One region of the Kyrpidia sp. genome, then DNA from elsewhere that is predicted to be linked to it. Evidence: predicted binding sites of a transcription regulator. Region 1 holds the regulator's gene; the other holds the start of a gene.
What was found. Region 1 encodes CtsR, which represses protease genes until heat stress. Its sites were predicted from a motif close to ATGGTCAATAAAGGTCAAACA; they were not measured.
Positions count from the first base shown of each region.

Region 1 (5,939 bases):
TCAAGCTGTGGTGGCTTTTCGGTTTTGAGGGAACGAGGGTCGGGTGACGAGAGCGGAGGGGAAACACCTGTCACCATTCCGAACACAGAAGTGAAGTCCTCCAGCGCCGATGGTACTTGGGCCGCAGGGCCCTGGGAGAGTAGGACGTTGCCGGGCGCGTTCCCGCAAGCCCCGCAGGATCTTTCCTGCGGGGCTTTCCTATATGCACGTCGTCCATCGAAATCGACTGCCATGGGCTCCCACTGTACACCGAGCTTCGATATGTTATAACAACCTATCGGACACAGATATTTAAAAATAAAGGGGGGTCAGTTGTATGAGAAGACTTGCTTTTGGACTTGGGGCCCTTGTGTTGGGTCTAACCCTGGCCGGTTGCGGTACAGGGTCGTCAACGTCTTCGAGCAGTGGTCAGAGTGGCCAAGCCCAGCCGGTCACATTGCACGTGGGGGCCGATACGACATTTCCGCCTTTTGAAACGGAGAAAAATGGCCAGGTTACCGGTTTTGATATCGATTTAATCAAAGCCATTGCGCAGAAGGAGAATATGCAAGTCGACCTGAAGACGATGGACTTCCAGGGGCTCATTCCCGCCCTACAGACCGGGGATATTGACGTGGCCGTCGCCGGTATCACCATTACGGACGACCGCAAGAAATCTGTGAATTTCTCGGATCCTTATTATCATTCCGGGCTATCTATCCTTGTGAAAAAGGATAATACCACAATTAACGGCCCCGACGATCTCACCGGGAAGACTGTTGCCGTAAAACTGGGTACCACCGCGGATCTGATGTTTAGCAAGAAACCCGGTGTCAATGTGAAACGGTTTACCAACATCAGCGACGCCTACAGTGAACTGCAGAATGGCGGGGCAGATGCTGTCGTGTTCGACAATCCCGTTAATCTGAACTATATCAGGACGGGTCACGATAACGTAAAGATCGTAGGCCCGCTGTTGACCGGTGAGGACTACGGGATTGCTGTGCGGAAGAACGCACCAGACCTGCTTCAGAAAATCAATGACGGTCTGAAACAGGTGATGGCCGACGGCACTTATGACAAACTGTATCAACAGTATTTTGGCGACGAACCCAATGGCAAGATTAAACACTGAGAGGTAAATCTTCACCTGGCATGGAATTGGCGGCCGTCAGGATCGCTCCGGCGGGTTCTGACGGCCGATTCATGTTCCCCAGGGGTTGGTTCCGCCGGCTAGAAGCTGTAAGGAGGGGAAACATGGAAGCTTGGCAATCGGTATTGCAGAATTCCTCCATGCTGATCCAGGGACTAGGTTATACCCTGGAGTACTCCTTGTACGCCGTGGTTCTCGGGACAGTTCTGGGCTTGATCTTCGCTCTTTTTCGTCTCTCGGGTAGTCGCATTCTTCGCGCCTTGGGTACGGTATACGTTGATATTTTCCGAGGCACTCCGCTCTTGGTCCAGATCTTTTTCATTTATTTCGGCTTGCCCCAGGTCCTCCCCCTCCACCAATGGTTTGGGGATTTTTACACGTTACTAGCCGGGGCTGCAGCGCTGGCGCTGAATGAAGGCGCTTATATCACCGAGATTATCCGGGCGGGCATATTATCCGTCGATAAAGGCCAGTGGGAGGCCGCGGAGAGCATTGGTATGACGTCGTACCAAAAAATGCGATATATCATTTTGCCCCAAGCGTTCAAACGAATGATTCCGCCCCTTGTCAACCAGTTTATTCAAACGATCAAAGACACGTCTCTGTTGTCGGTCATTTCCATCACGGAGCTCGTTCGAGCAGCACAAAGTGTCATCGTTACCACTTATTTTGCTCTACAGTTCTGGACGGCGGTGGCGGTGTTGTACCTTATAGTTATTCTCCTGCTGACCAAGCTTTCGCAGTATCTGGAGAGGAGGCTGCAGGTTGATCAGCGTTAAAAATCTTCGCAAACAGTTTGGCGACCACGTGGTTTTGCAGGACATTTCCGTGGAAGTGGCGGCTCAAGAGGTTGTGGTCATCATCGGACCATCGGGTTCAGGAAAAAGCACGTTCCTGCGCTGTCTCAATGGTCTAGAAAAACCCACCTCCGGCCACATTGTCATCGCTGGCCACGAGTTGACGGGCCATAAAGCGGACTTGATCGAGATTCGAAAACAAGTCGGCATGGTGTTCCAACGCTTTAACCTGTTTCATCATTTGAACGTTATGGATAACATCACCATTGGCCCGATCAAAGTTCTGGGGAAATCAAAGGCGGAGGCCACGGAATTAGCCGAGGAACTGCTTCGTAAGGTCGGTATTCCTGAAAAGGCTAACGCAATGCCGGACCAGTTGTCGGGCGGACAGCAACAGCGGGTGGCTATCGCCAGGGCTTTGGCCATGAAACCCAAGGTGATGCTGTTTGATGAGCCCACTTCCGCCCTCGATCCGGAAATGGTCGGGGAAGTCCTCGCCGTCATGAAAGACCTGGCCAGGGACGGTATGACCATGGTGGTGGTCACTCATGAGATGGGGTTTGCCAGGGAAGTGGGCGATCGAGTGTTATTCATGGATGGCGGTTATGTCGTGGAGGAAGGCACTCCGGCGGATGTGTTCGACCATCCTCAACAAGAGCGAACCCGGGCTTTTTTGTCCAAGGTTCTGTGACCAGTATTCCGACATCCGCGGGCTGGGGGTGTCTGCCAGCCCGGGAACCATTCTGGTGCGATTCCCAGTCGCGGCCACCTGTCACGTCCTTCCCTTTTTGAGGCCGTTTAAAAACAGATCCGCCATCTGATCCGCAATCTCTTCGGCGGTGTATTTTCCTTCTTCTTTAAACCATCGGTACACCCAGTTACACGACCCCAGGATGGTGAGGGCTGCAATGCGGCTGTCCTTTACGTAGAAAACTCCTGCCGCTACCCCTTCATCAATGATCTGGGTCCAGAGGTTCAGGTAGCGATCGGTTAGATCCCGAATGACCTCATTATGAGGTTCCCCGAGTGAAAAAGCTTCCCGGAGCAGTACTGTGGACATGGAAAGGTACTGGGTGATATACTGCATGTGCGTACGGATTCCCTGGCGGAAGCGCTCTTCCACAGGCAGGTCCGTGTCAATGATCTCCTCCAGCCTGCGCACGAATCCGCTGATGGCCTGGTGGGTGATCTTGAGCAGCAGTTCTTCTTTGCTCGCGATATAGTGGTAAAGACTGCCTTTTTGAAGTCCTACCGCATCGGCGATGTCCTGAACTGATGTAGCATGGTACCCCTTTTGTTCAAACAGCTGGATGGCCGCTGCAGCGATTTCTTCGTACTTATTCCCCGCCATGGTTGGATCTCCCCTACCAATCGTTCGTTTTGTCCCAGTGTACTCAAAAATTCCACTTCTTGCAAGGGGCATGAAGGCCGCTGATCGGACGGATATCTTGAAGTATACAACCCATACTAGAAAAGAAACAGGGTGGATAAAAAATTTTCGCCGCCCTCTTGCATCCTCCCCCAAGAAAAGGTTATAATGAGGCCGAAGGTCAAAGTTAGTCAAAGTCAAACGCCTCCATAGGGCGACTCTGAAGGGGGAGGGTCGATGCGTAATATCACAGATCTGATCGAGCAACATCTAAAATCGATCCTTCAACAGAGCCGTGATGGCGTCGTAGAGATCCAGCGAGGCGAACTCGCCGAACAGTTCAATTGCGTTCCTTCTCAGATTAACTATGTCATTAGCACACGGTTTACTGTGGAACGCGGTTACATTGTTGAATCCAAGCGAGGTGGAGGCGGCTATATCCGCATCCGAAAGTTGGAATTCGGCCAGGAACGGCCCATCCACGACGAGCTCATTCGCCTCATTGGCGAGGAAGTGACACAACGAGAGGCCCACGATATTATCGATCATCTGTTTGAAGATGGATTCGTGACCGAACGGGAGGTGCGCCTGTTGCACGCCGCCGTGTGCCGGGACGTGCTGCGGGGACCGATTCCCTATCGCGATCAATTGCGCGCCAGATTGCTTCGAGCGATGCTGGTGGAGCTTCTGAGAGGGTGAGGATCGTGATTTGTCAACAATGTGGCAAACGGCCTGCCACGGTGCACATGACGAAGATTGTAAACGGCCAGAAATCGGAACGACACCTATGCGAGATTTGTGCCAACGAATCGGGGGAGTTGCAGTTTGTCCCCGGGGCGTTTTCTTTTCCTAACCTACTCGGGAGCTTTTTTAGCGGGGAGGCGGCTCCTGGGGTTCCCCAGGTTCAGACCCTTCGTTGTCCGACTTGTGGCTTGACCTATCAGCAGTTCACCCAGGTGAGCCGTTTCGGTTGTCCAAACTGTTACCAGGCCTTTGATCCAGTCTTGGACCCAATGCTCCGCCGCATCCACGGCAGCACCACTCACACCGGCAAAGTTCCGCGCCGCGGGGGCGGGAAGTTGCGGGTGCGGCGGGAACTGGAGCATCTGAAGGAGCAGTTGCAGGAAAAGGTTCGCTTGGAACAATTCGAAGAAGCGGCTCGCCTACGGGATCAAATCCGGGCTCTCGAGCAACAGCTCGGCGGGTGAACCGAGGGGGGATGTGAGGTGTCATTGGAGGATTTTGTCCATCGGACATCCAGCTATTGGATGCGCGCCGACGGTCCAGAAGATGAGATGGTAATGAGCACAAGGGTCAGGCTGGCTCGGAATCTGGCTGACCTTCCCTTCCCCATGTTGGCCACCGAGGGACAGATGGATGAGGTTTTGGAGCGGGTGAACCGGGCCCTTCGCCATCCGTCGGTCCAGGACTTGGGTCACTTTGAGATGTTGCCGATGAATCGAGTTCATGAGTTAGACCGAGAGGTGTTGATGGAAAAACATTTGATCAGCCCGGACCTCGTGGAACACCCCAGGCGGAGTGCCGTAGTGCTTCGGGACGATGAAATCATCAGCATTATGGTGGGCGAAGAGGACCATTTGCGCATCCAATGCCTTTTCCCCGGGCTACAACTCAAACCTGCCTGGGACATGGCCAGTCGGGTGGATGATGCGCTGGAAGCGACGCTCGATTGGGCATATGATGAAAAAAGAGGATATCTGACTGCCTGCCCCACGAACGTCGGGACGGGAATGCGGGCCTCGGTGATGATGCATTTGCCCGCTCTGGTGATGACCGATCAGATTCGCCGGGTCCTTCATGCCATCTCCCAAGTGGGACTCGCTGTCCGGGGGATTTATGGGGAAGGGACGGAAGCAGTAGGAAATCTCTTTCAGGTGTCGAATCAAATTACTTTAGGACAGTCTGAAGAGGAGATCGTTCACAATCTGTACGGGGTAACCCGACAGCTGATCGAACATGAACGGCGGGCTAGGCAGTTGCTGCTAGAGCAAAACAGGCCCGAGTTAGAGGACCGCATCGGTCGGTCCTACGGCATCCTGCGGTACGCCAAGCGCCTCGATTCTAAAGAAACGATGCAACGATTGTCGGATGTCCGTTTGGGGATCGACCTCGGCATCATCACCGGGGTGCCTAAAGGAATTTTGAAAGAGCTGATGGTGTTAACCCGACCGGCCCTTCTGCAGACTTATGAAGGCCGGGAACTTTCTCCTCAAGAACGCGACGTGCACCGGGCGGCCTTGATTCGAGAGCGGCTGCGTGCGCTGTCCGCCTGAAGGGCGGTGTCACGACGTGATCTGGAGTGGAATTTGGACCCCGCATCATGCGGTTAGTTGGTATAGGACAGGACATACACAAGACGATGGGGGTGTTGACGAATGATGTTCGGACGTTTCACCGAGCGGGCACAAAAAGTATTGGCCCTGGCGCATGAAGAGGCGAGTCGCCTCGGGCATTCGGGAATTGGGACCGAACATATCCTCCTGGGTCTCGTCCGGGAAGGGGACGGAATCGCAGCAAAAGCCCTGATGAGTTTAGGGCTGAGCAGCGAGAAGATTCAGCGGGAAGTGGAGAAGATCATCGGTCGGGGCCCGGGGCAAGGAGCGGCCATGACCTATACTCC
Region 1 covers NZ_JAILZZ010000006.1:94,729-100,667, reverse strand. Annotated here, with positions in the region: partial or broken rRNA gene K6T64_RS04460 (23S ribosomal RNA) at 1-4, shown strand, start outside; rRNA gene rrf (5S ribosomal RNA) at 40-156, shown strand; gene K6T64_RS04450 (basic amino acid ABC transporter substrate-binding protein) at 317-1,114, shown strand; gene K6T64_RS04445 (amino acid ABC transporter permease) at 1,237-1,911, shown strand; gene K6T64_RS04440 (amino acid ABC transporter ATP-binding protein) at 1,898-2,620, shown strand; gene K6T64_RS04435 (TetR/AcrR family transcriptional regulator) at 2,702-3,280, opposite strand; gene K6T64_RS04430 (CtsR family transcriptional regulator) at 3,536-3,997, shown strand; gene K6T64_RS04425 (UvrB/UvrC motif-containing protein) at 4,003-4,506, shown strand; gene mcsB (protein arginine kinase) at 4,525-5,592, shown strand; gene K6T64_RS04415 (ATP-dependent Clp protease ATP-binding subunit) at 5,695-5,939, shown strand, end outside.

Region 2 (5,939 bases), on a different contig from region 1:
GAGGCCCACCTGGTGCTCTGGCAGTTCGACCGGGATGGGCGGAGGGACCTTTACGTCTTGCACGAAGGGGATGACGGCGGGGCCACTGTCCTCGAGTATCCGGGCGAGACATTCACGGAGAGGGTTTTGGCGGAGGTTGGGGATGTCTTTTTTGTGTCGGTGCACGAGGAGGACGAGGTGGCGGAGGCGGCTCTGGGTGCCCTGTTTGAACACCGGGGAAGGCGCTACGGAGCTTATTACGATCGCAAGGCCGAGACCAACCCGATGATCTGGTTTTTCCGGCTGGAAGGCGAACCGGGTGAGGTGGCGGTGGAGCCTCTGAACGGCCAGGAGCACCGGGAGATTTCCGAAGTGTTCGTCAAGCGGTATGGTCATCTGCTCGACATCCGCCAGGAGGGTTCCGAAATGGGGGAAGAGGGGGAATAGGCCGTCTCTGAGGGCGGTTCGCACAAAAAACGCCGGGTTTGACCCGGCGATGGGTTACTGTTCCAGCTGGGCAAGGCTTTGCGCGAGGCGAAGAAAGGCTCCCCGGTCCCGGCGTTCCAGCGCTTCATCGATCTGGCGCATCAACTCATCCCGTTTCTGAACGCGTTCCTCCACTTCGCGAATGACTTCCGTCACCGCGGCGGGGAATTGGATTTCGGGCAGGTTGATAAACACGTACAAAGTTTGTTCGCCTTCAAAGAATCGCTGCAAAGACGTCAGGATCTCGGGAGGCTGACTCAGCTTGGTGATCCGTCCGTCGATTGGCAGCCGGGCGATCATGCCGTGGCGACCGATGATGATGAGCGGTACGTGCTCCAGGATGATCGAGGTCATCTCGAGTTGCTGATGGTGCTGGGAGAGCAGTTCAATGACCGGACCGGCCCCGGGGGGGAGGATGCGGTTTTTCAATGCAAGCAGATGCTCCTTGGCCACCATTGCTCCACCCTCCTTACGGATCATCCGACGAGCAGATAACTCGTTCTTATGTATCATCATACGCAGAATGGGGCGGACGGACAACCCAAATTTCGCGAAGGATCCGGCATATCCGGTTGAAAATCCGAGCCGTAAAGGCATGAACGGAGGGATTCTCCATTGGAGTGGTTTGACCTCCCGCTGTTTCCGTTACACACCGTGCTCTTCCCCCGCCAGACTCTGGCTTTGCACGTGTTTGAACGGCGATACCGCACGATGATCGAGTGGTGTCTGATGCAAAGGGTGCCTTTTGGCGTGACCTTAATTCAAAGCGGGGATGAGGTCGGCGATGAGGCGGTGCCCCATCGGGTAGGCACAACGGCCTGGATTCAGGAGGTCACTCAATTCGCGGACGGGAGAATGTCGGTCAAGGTGATCGGCCGCCAACGGTTCCGTGTTCTTTATAGCGCTTATGACGGCCCCTGTCTTACCGCCCGGGTACAACCCCTCTACGATGTGGAAGAGCCGTTTCGGGAGATTGAGGCGTTGGTCGCCCGGGTAAGGGCGCAGTTTCACCATTATAACGCTGCCCGCCGACCCCAGAATCAGACCTCTTGGCACATCCCCCGGGATCCTGCCCGGCTGACCTGGCTGGTGGCTGGAACCTTGGAGCTGGACATCATGGAACGGCAGCGACTCCTCGCCTCGGGTAGGGCCAGTGAACGGCTGCTCATCCTCTCCTCGTGGCTCGAACAAGCCTTGCATCAGACGAGTCGATCGGAGCCGGGGGGAGGTCGCTGTGGGTAAGGGAGCAAAGGGCTGGGAGTGGTATCCGTTGCAGGAGTTGGACCGGATTGCGGAGTCCGCCAGGCGGGAAGTGACAGAGTTCGGCCCGCTGCTCCATCGAGAGCGGGAGGTCTGTCAAGCGACAGGCTGTCCCGAAGAGTTGATTGACCGTTTACTTGAAGCGGCGTCGGGGTATTATCAGGCAGTAGGAAGACTGGTCTGTGCCGGTTTGGTGAAGCGATTTACAAGCGAATTTCCCGATGATACCATGAGGACGGAATCTGACGATCGCGGAGAAAGGGCGTGAGGCGATGAAAAAGGCACTGCTGATCACCGATGTACAAGAGGATTTTTTGGGGAACACCCTGGATTACATTGAGACCCTATGCCAAAAGTACCTGGATGAACATGGCCACGAATATGATCTCATTATTCTCACTCACTGGGTGCACGAAGATAACCGAGGCGAGGATACGCTGTTGTTGCACCACGACAAGGCGGTGGTGGTGGAGAAAACGACGTACTCGGCCCTGAACCCCGAGGTGCGGGACCACCTGGAGAAAGCTCGAATCGAAGAGGTTCACCTGGCCGGAGTGGATTCTGAGACCACAATTCTGGCCACGATGTTTGCCCTCACGGACGCCGGTTACAAGGTGAAGATCCTGCAGCGGCTGTGCGGGTCGTATTTTACCCACGGTTCCAACACCATGGCGATGAAAGTCATGGGGCAGGTTCTCGGTCATGAGAATATCCTAAACGTGGGCGGGGACCGGGTCTGGATGTGAGGATCTGTCCCGCTTAGGCCACCCGCCTTGCGAGTGGGGAGAGCATAAACCCTTTGCCGACATCGCACAATAAGCGAAAAGCGGCGAAGGGGATGGAACATGTCCTGGATATACTGGGCAGGACTGTATGAGAGCAAGTTCGAAGCCTACTGCGCCGTCATGTGGGTGGAAGGGGATAAACGGATTCATGGACCCACCCCCCCAAAGGAAGTGGAGTTGTACCGGACCAGCCGGGGGAAATTCGGGGTCCGGTTTCGGTAGGGCTGACCGGTTGCCGTCAGTCTGTTCGAGGTATGGGCCCGGGTCAGGCTTGAACGAGCGCCCCTGGTCAAAGGATACTGGGGCGCTTTTTTCTTTGACCATTTTTGACCTTTGGAGTTCGATATGGCATAATGGGGATAAAGGTGGATGAAGGAGGGGAAAGTATGTATTTTGTACCGATTGTGGTGGAACAGACAAGTCGCGGGGAACGATCGTACGATATTTATTCACGTCTTCTGAAAGACCGGATTATTTTTCTCGGGACGCCCATCGATGACCAGGTGGCGAACTCGGTGATCGCCCAACTGCTTTTCTTGGCGGCCGAGGATCCGGAAAAGGACGTGTCGCTGTACATTAACAGCCCCGGGGGATCGGTGACGGCAGGGATGGCGATCCTCGATACGATGCAGTACATCCGTCCGGATGTGGCGACCATCTGTGTGGGGATGGCGGCGAGCATGGCAGCGGTGCTATTGGCAGCTGGAGCGAAGGGAAAACGGCGGGCTCTGCCCAACAGCGAAATCATGATTCACCAACCCTTGGGCGGGGTCCAAGGACAGGCGGTGGACATCAAGATCCATGCGGATCGAATTCTGCGGGTGCGGGAAAAGTTAAACCGAATTCTCAGTGAGAGGACCGGTCAGCCCCTGTCCCGGATTGAGGAGGATACCGATCGCGATCGGTTTATGTCGGCGGATGAAGCGAAGGAATACGGCCTGATCGACGACGTGATCCGACAGTGAGCCAGGTGTCGGATCCAAAGCCCCGGCAACCCGGTGCTTCTTCGGGGCAGGTCCCCTTAAAAGAGCGATTGGCCGAGCGGATTCGCCAGAAAGGGCCTATGACCGCTTTCACTTTCATGGAGTGGGCGCTGTACGACCCGGCGGGCGGTTATTACATGAGAGAACATGATGTGTTTGGGCGGGCTGGGGACTTTTACACCGCCCCGGATGTTCACCCGGTTTACGGAAAGACCATCGCGGCTTGGGCGGCGCAGCGCGCCCGCCAGTACGGGTGGCCGGACGTACGAATCGTGGAGTTTGGCGCCGGGACCGGACGGCTGGCGGAGCAGATTTTCGCCGCGTGGCCGGAGGTAGGGGTTGGGAGTGTCCGGTATTCCATCGTGGAGATCTCCCCGGCCTGGAGAAAGCACCAGGCCCGCCGATTGGAGAACTACGGGGCGGCGGTGGATTGGCCCGAGAAGATGCCGAGGTTGGACCGGGGTATAGTGATCGCCCACGAGCTTTTGGATGCGATGCCGGCCCACTTGTTACGGCAGGGCCCGGAGGGGCTGGAGGAGGCCTGGGTGGATCTAGGACCGGACGGTCGGTGGCTTCGAAAGTACGGCCCGGCTTCGCCTGAGGGGCGCCGGGCCTTTGAAGAATGGCGCCCGCGGGTACCTCCCGAGTGCGGGTTCGAGGTGGCCCCCGGTGCCACGGCCTGGATTCGTCGCGTGTTTAAACAGCTGAGGGAAGGGCTGGTCCTCATTGTCGATTATGGGGATGACGAGGATCGCCTGTATGGACCGCATCGTCCCCACGGTACCCTGCGGGCATTTTTTCAGCACCGGTGTCTCGATCGGTGGTGGGACGAGCCGGGGGAGAGGGATATCACGGCGGATGTGAATTTCACGGTCTTACGGCGGGTCGCCCAGGCAGTGGGCGGAGAAGTGGTTTTTGAAGGGTCCTTGGGCGAGTTTCTGTGGGATGCGGGAATTGCCCGGGAATTGTCCGATTGCCCAGCGGACCAGCCCTTTGATCCTCGGGCCCGGCGGAATCGCGCGATCAAACAACTCCTTCTCCCCGGGGGTCTCGGTGAAGCGTTTCGGGTGTTGGAGATCCGTAAAGGGGTCGATGCGGAATGCTGAAGAAATTATCCATCGCTCTTGTGCTGGCCGGCGCCTTGTTTCTGATCATGGGGCTGGCGTTTATCCTCCGGGGGGCGCAACCGTAATCACAGGCTCTGGACTTTGATGGGTTTTCCCGATGTTCGCGGAAATGTGACATACTTTTTCAAGGGTCATGAAAAACAGTATAGAACAATCGGGTGAAACCATGTACAATGGAAGGGAGGAATCTGCGGGTAGGGAGGCAGGTCGATGGCAATTCGAGTCGGCATCAACGGATTTGGACGAATCGGCCGGATGGTTTTGCGGGCGGCACTGCGATTTAGCGATGTGGATATCGTGGCCGTCAACGCCACAGCGGACGCGGCAACATTGGCACACTTGGTGAAGTACGACTCGGTCCACGGTTTATTCCGCGGAGACGTGGAGGCCGGGGACGGTTGCCTGTGGGTGAACGGCCGGGAGATCCGGCTGCTGAGCGATCGGGATCCACTGCAGCTACCCTGGGGGGATCTCGGCGTCGACATCGTCATCGAGGCGACGGGGAAATTTCGGGATCGGGATGGAGCCAGTAAACATTTGCAGCAGGGCGCGAAAAAAGTGGTCATTACCGCCCCTGGGAAAAACGAAGATGTCACCATCGTCATGGGTGTCAACGAAGATGTGTATGATCCTTCCCGGCATCACATCCTTTCGGCGGCCTCCTGTACGACGAACTGCCTGGCTCCGGTGGCCAAGGTGATTCACGATCGGTTTGGCATTGTTCAGGGCATGATGACGACGGTTCACGCTTATACCAATGACCAGCGGAATTTGGATAATCCCCACAAAGATCTGCGCCGGGCCCGGGCGTGTGGGCAGTCGATCATTCCCACCACCACCGGAGCGGCGAAAACGGTGGGCAAGGTATTGCCGGAGTTAGCGGGTAAGCTGGACGGGATCTCCCTCCGGGTGCCTACTCCAGACGTATCCATCGTGGACTTGGTGGCAACCTTGGAAGAGCCGGCCACGGTGGAGGAGGTCAACCGGGCGTTGCGGGAGGCCTCCCTCGGTCAGATGCGTGGGGTGCTCGATTACACGGAGGAGCCCCTGGTTTCCATCGATTTTGTCGGACGCAGCGCATCGGCCATCGTGGATGGACTCTCCACAATGCAGGTGGGAGACCGGATGATCAAGGTCATGGCCTGGTACGATAACGAATGGGGGTACTCCTGCCGGGTGGTGGATCTGGTTCGCTACATTGGGCGGCATGGGTTGGAGCGTCAAACGCCCGGGGAGGCCGTGGTGGGCGCGTTCGGCGGCTGATCCCGGATCGCTCCGGGTCCTGAGAACAAAGAGCCCTGGACAGCGGTTGTACCGTT
Region 2 covers NZ_JAILZZ010000048.1:4,966-10,904, forward strand. Annotated here, with positions in the region: gene K6T64_RS13605 (hypothetical protein) at 1-426, shown strand, start outside; gene K6T64_RS13610 (IDEAL domain-containing protein) at 481-921, opposite strand; gene K6T64_RS13615 (LON peptidase substrate-binding domain-containing protein) at 1,081-1,707, shown strand; gene K6T64_RS13620 (hypothetical protein) at 1,700-1,993, shown strand; gene K6T64_RS13625 (cysteine hydrolase family protein) at 1,998-2,471, shown strand; gene K6T64_RS13630 (hypothetical protein) at 2,571-2,732, shown strand; gene clpP (ATP-dependent Clp endopeptidase proteolytic subunit ClpP) at 2,897-3,475, shown strand; gene K6T64_RS13640 (class I SAM-dependent methyltransferase) at 3,472-4,599, shown strand; gene K6T64_RS13645 (glyceraldehyde-3-phosphate dehydrogenase) at 4,831-5,883, shown strand.
Region 2: clpP (ATP-dependent Clp endopeptidase proteolytic subunit ClpP) is a predicted target of CtsR. The motif match lies at 2,824-2,844, and genes of this name have one in related genera.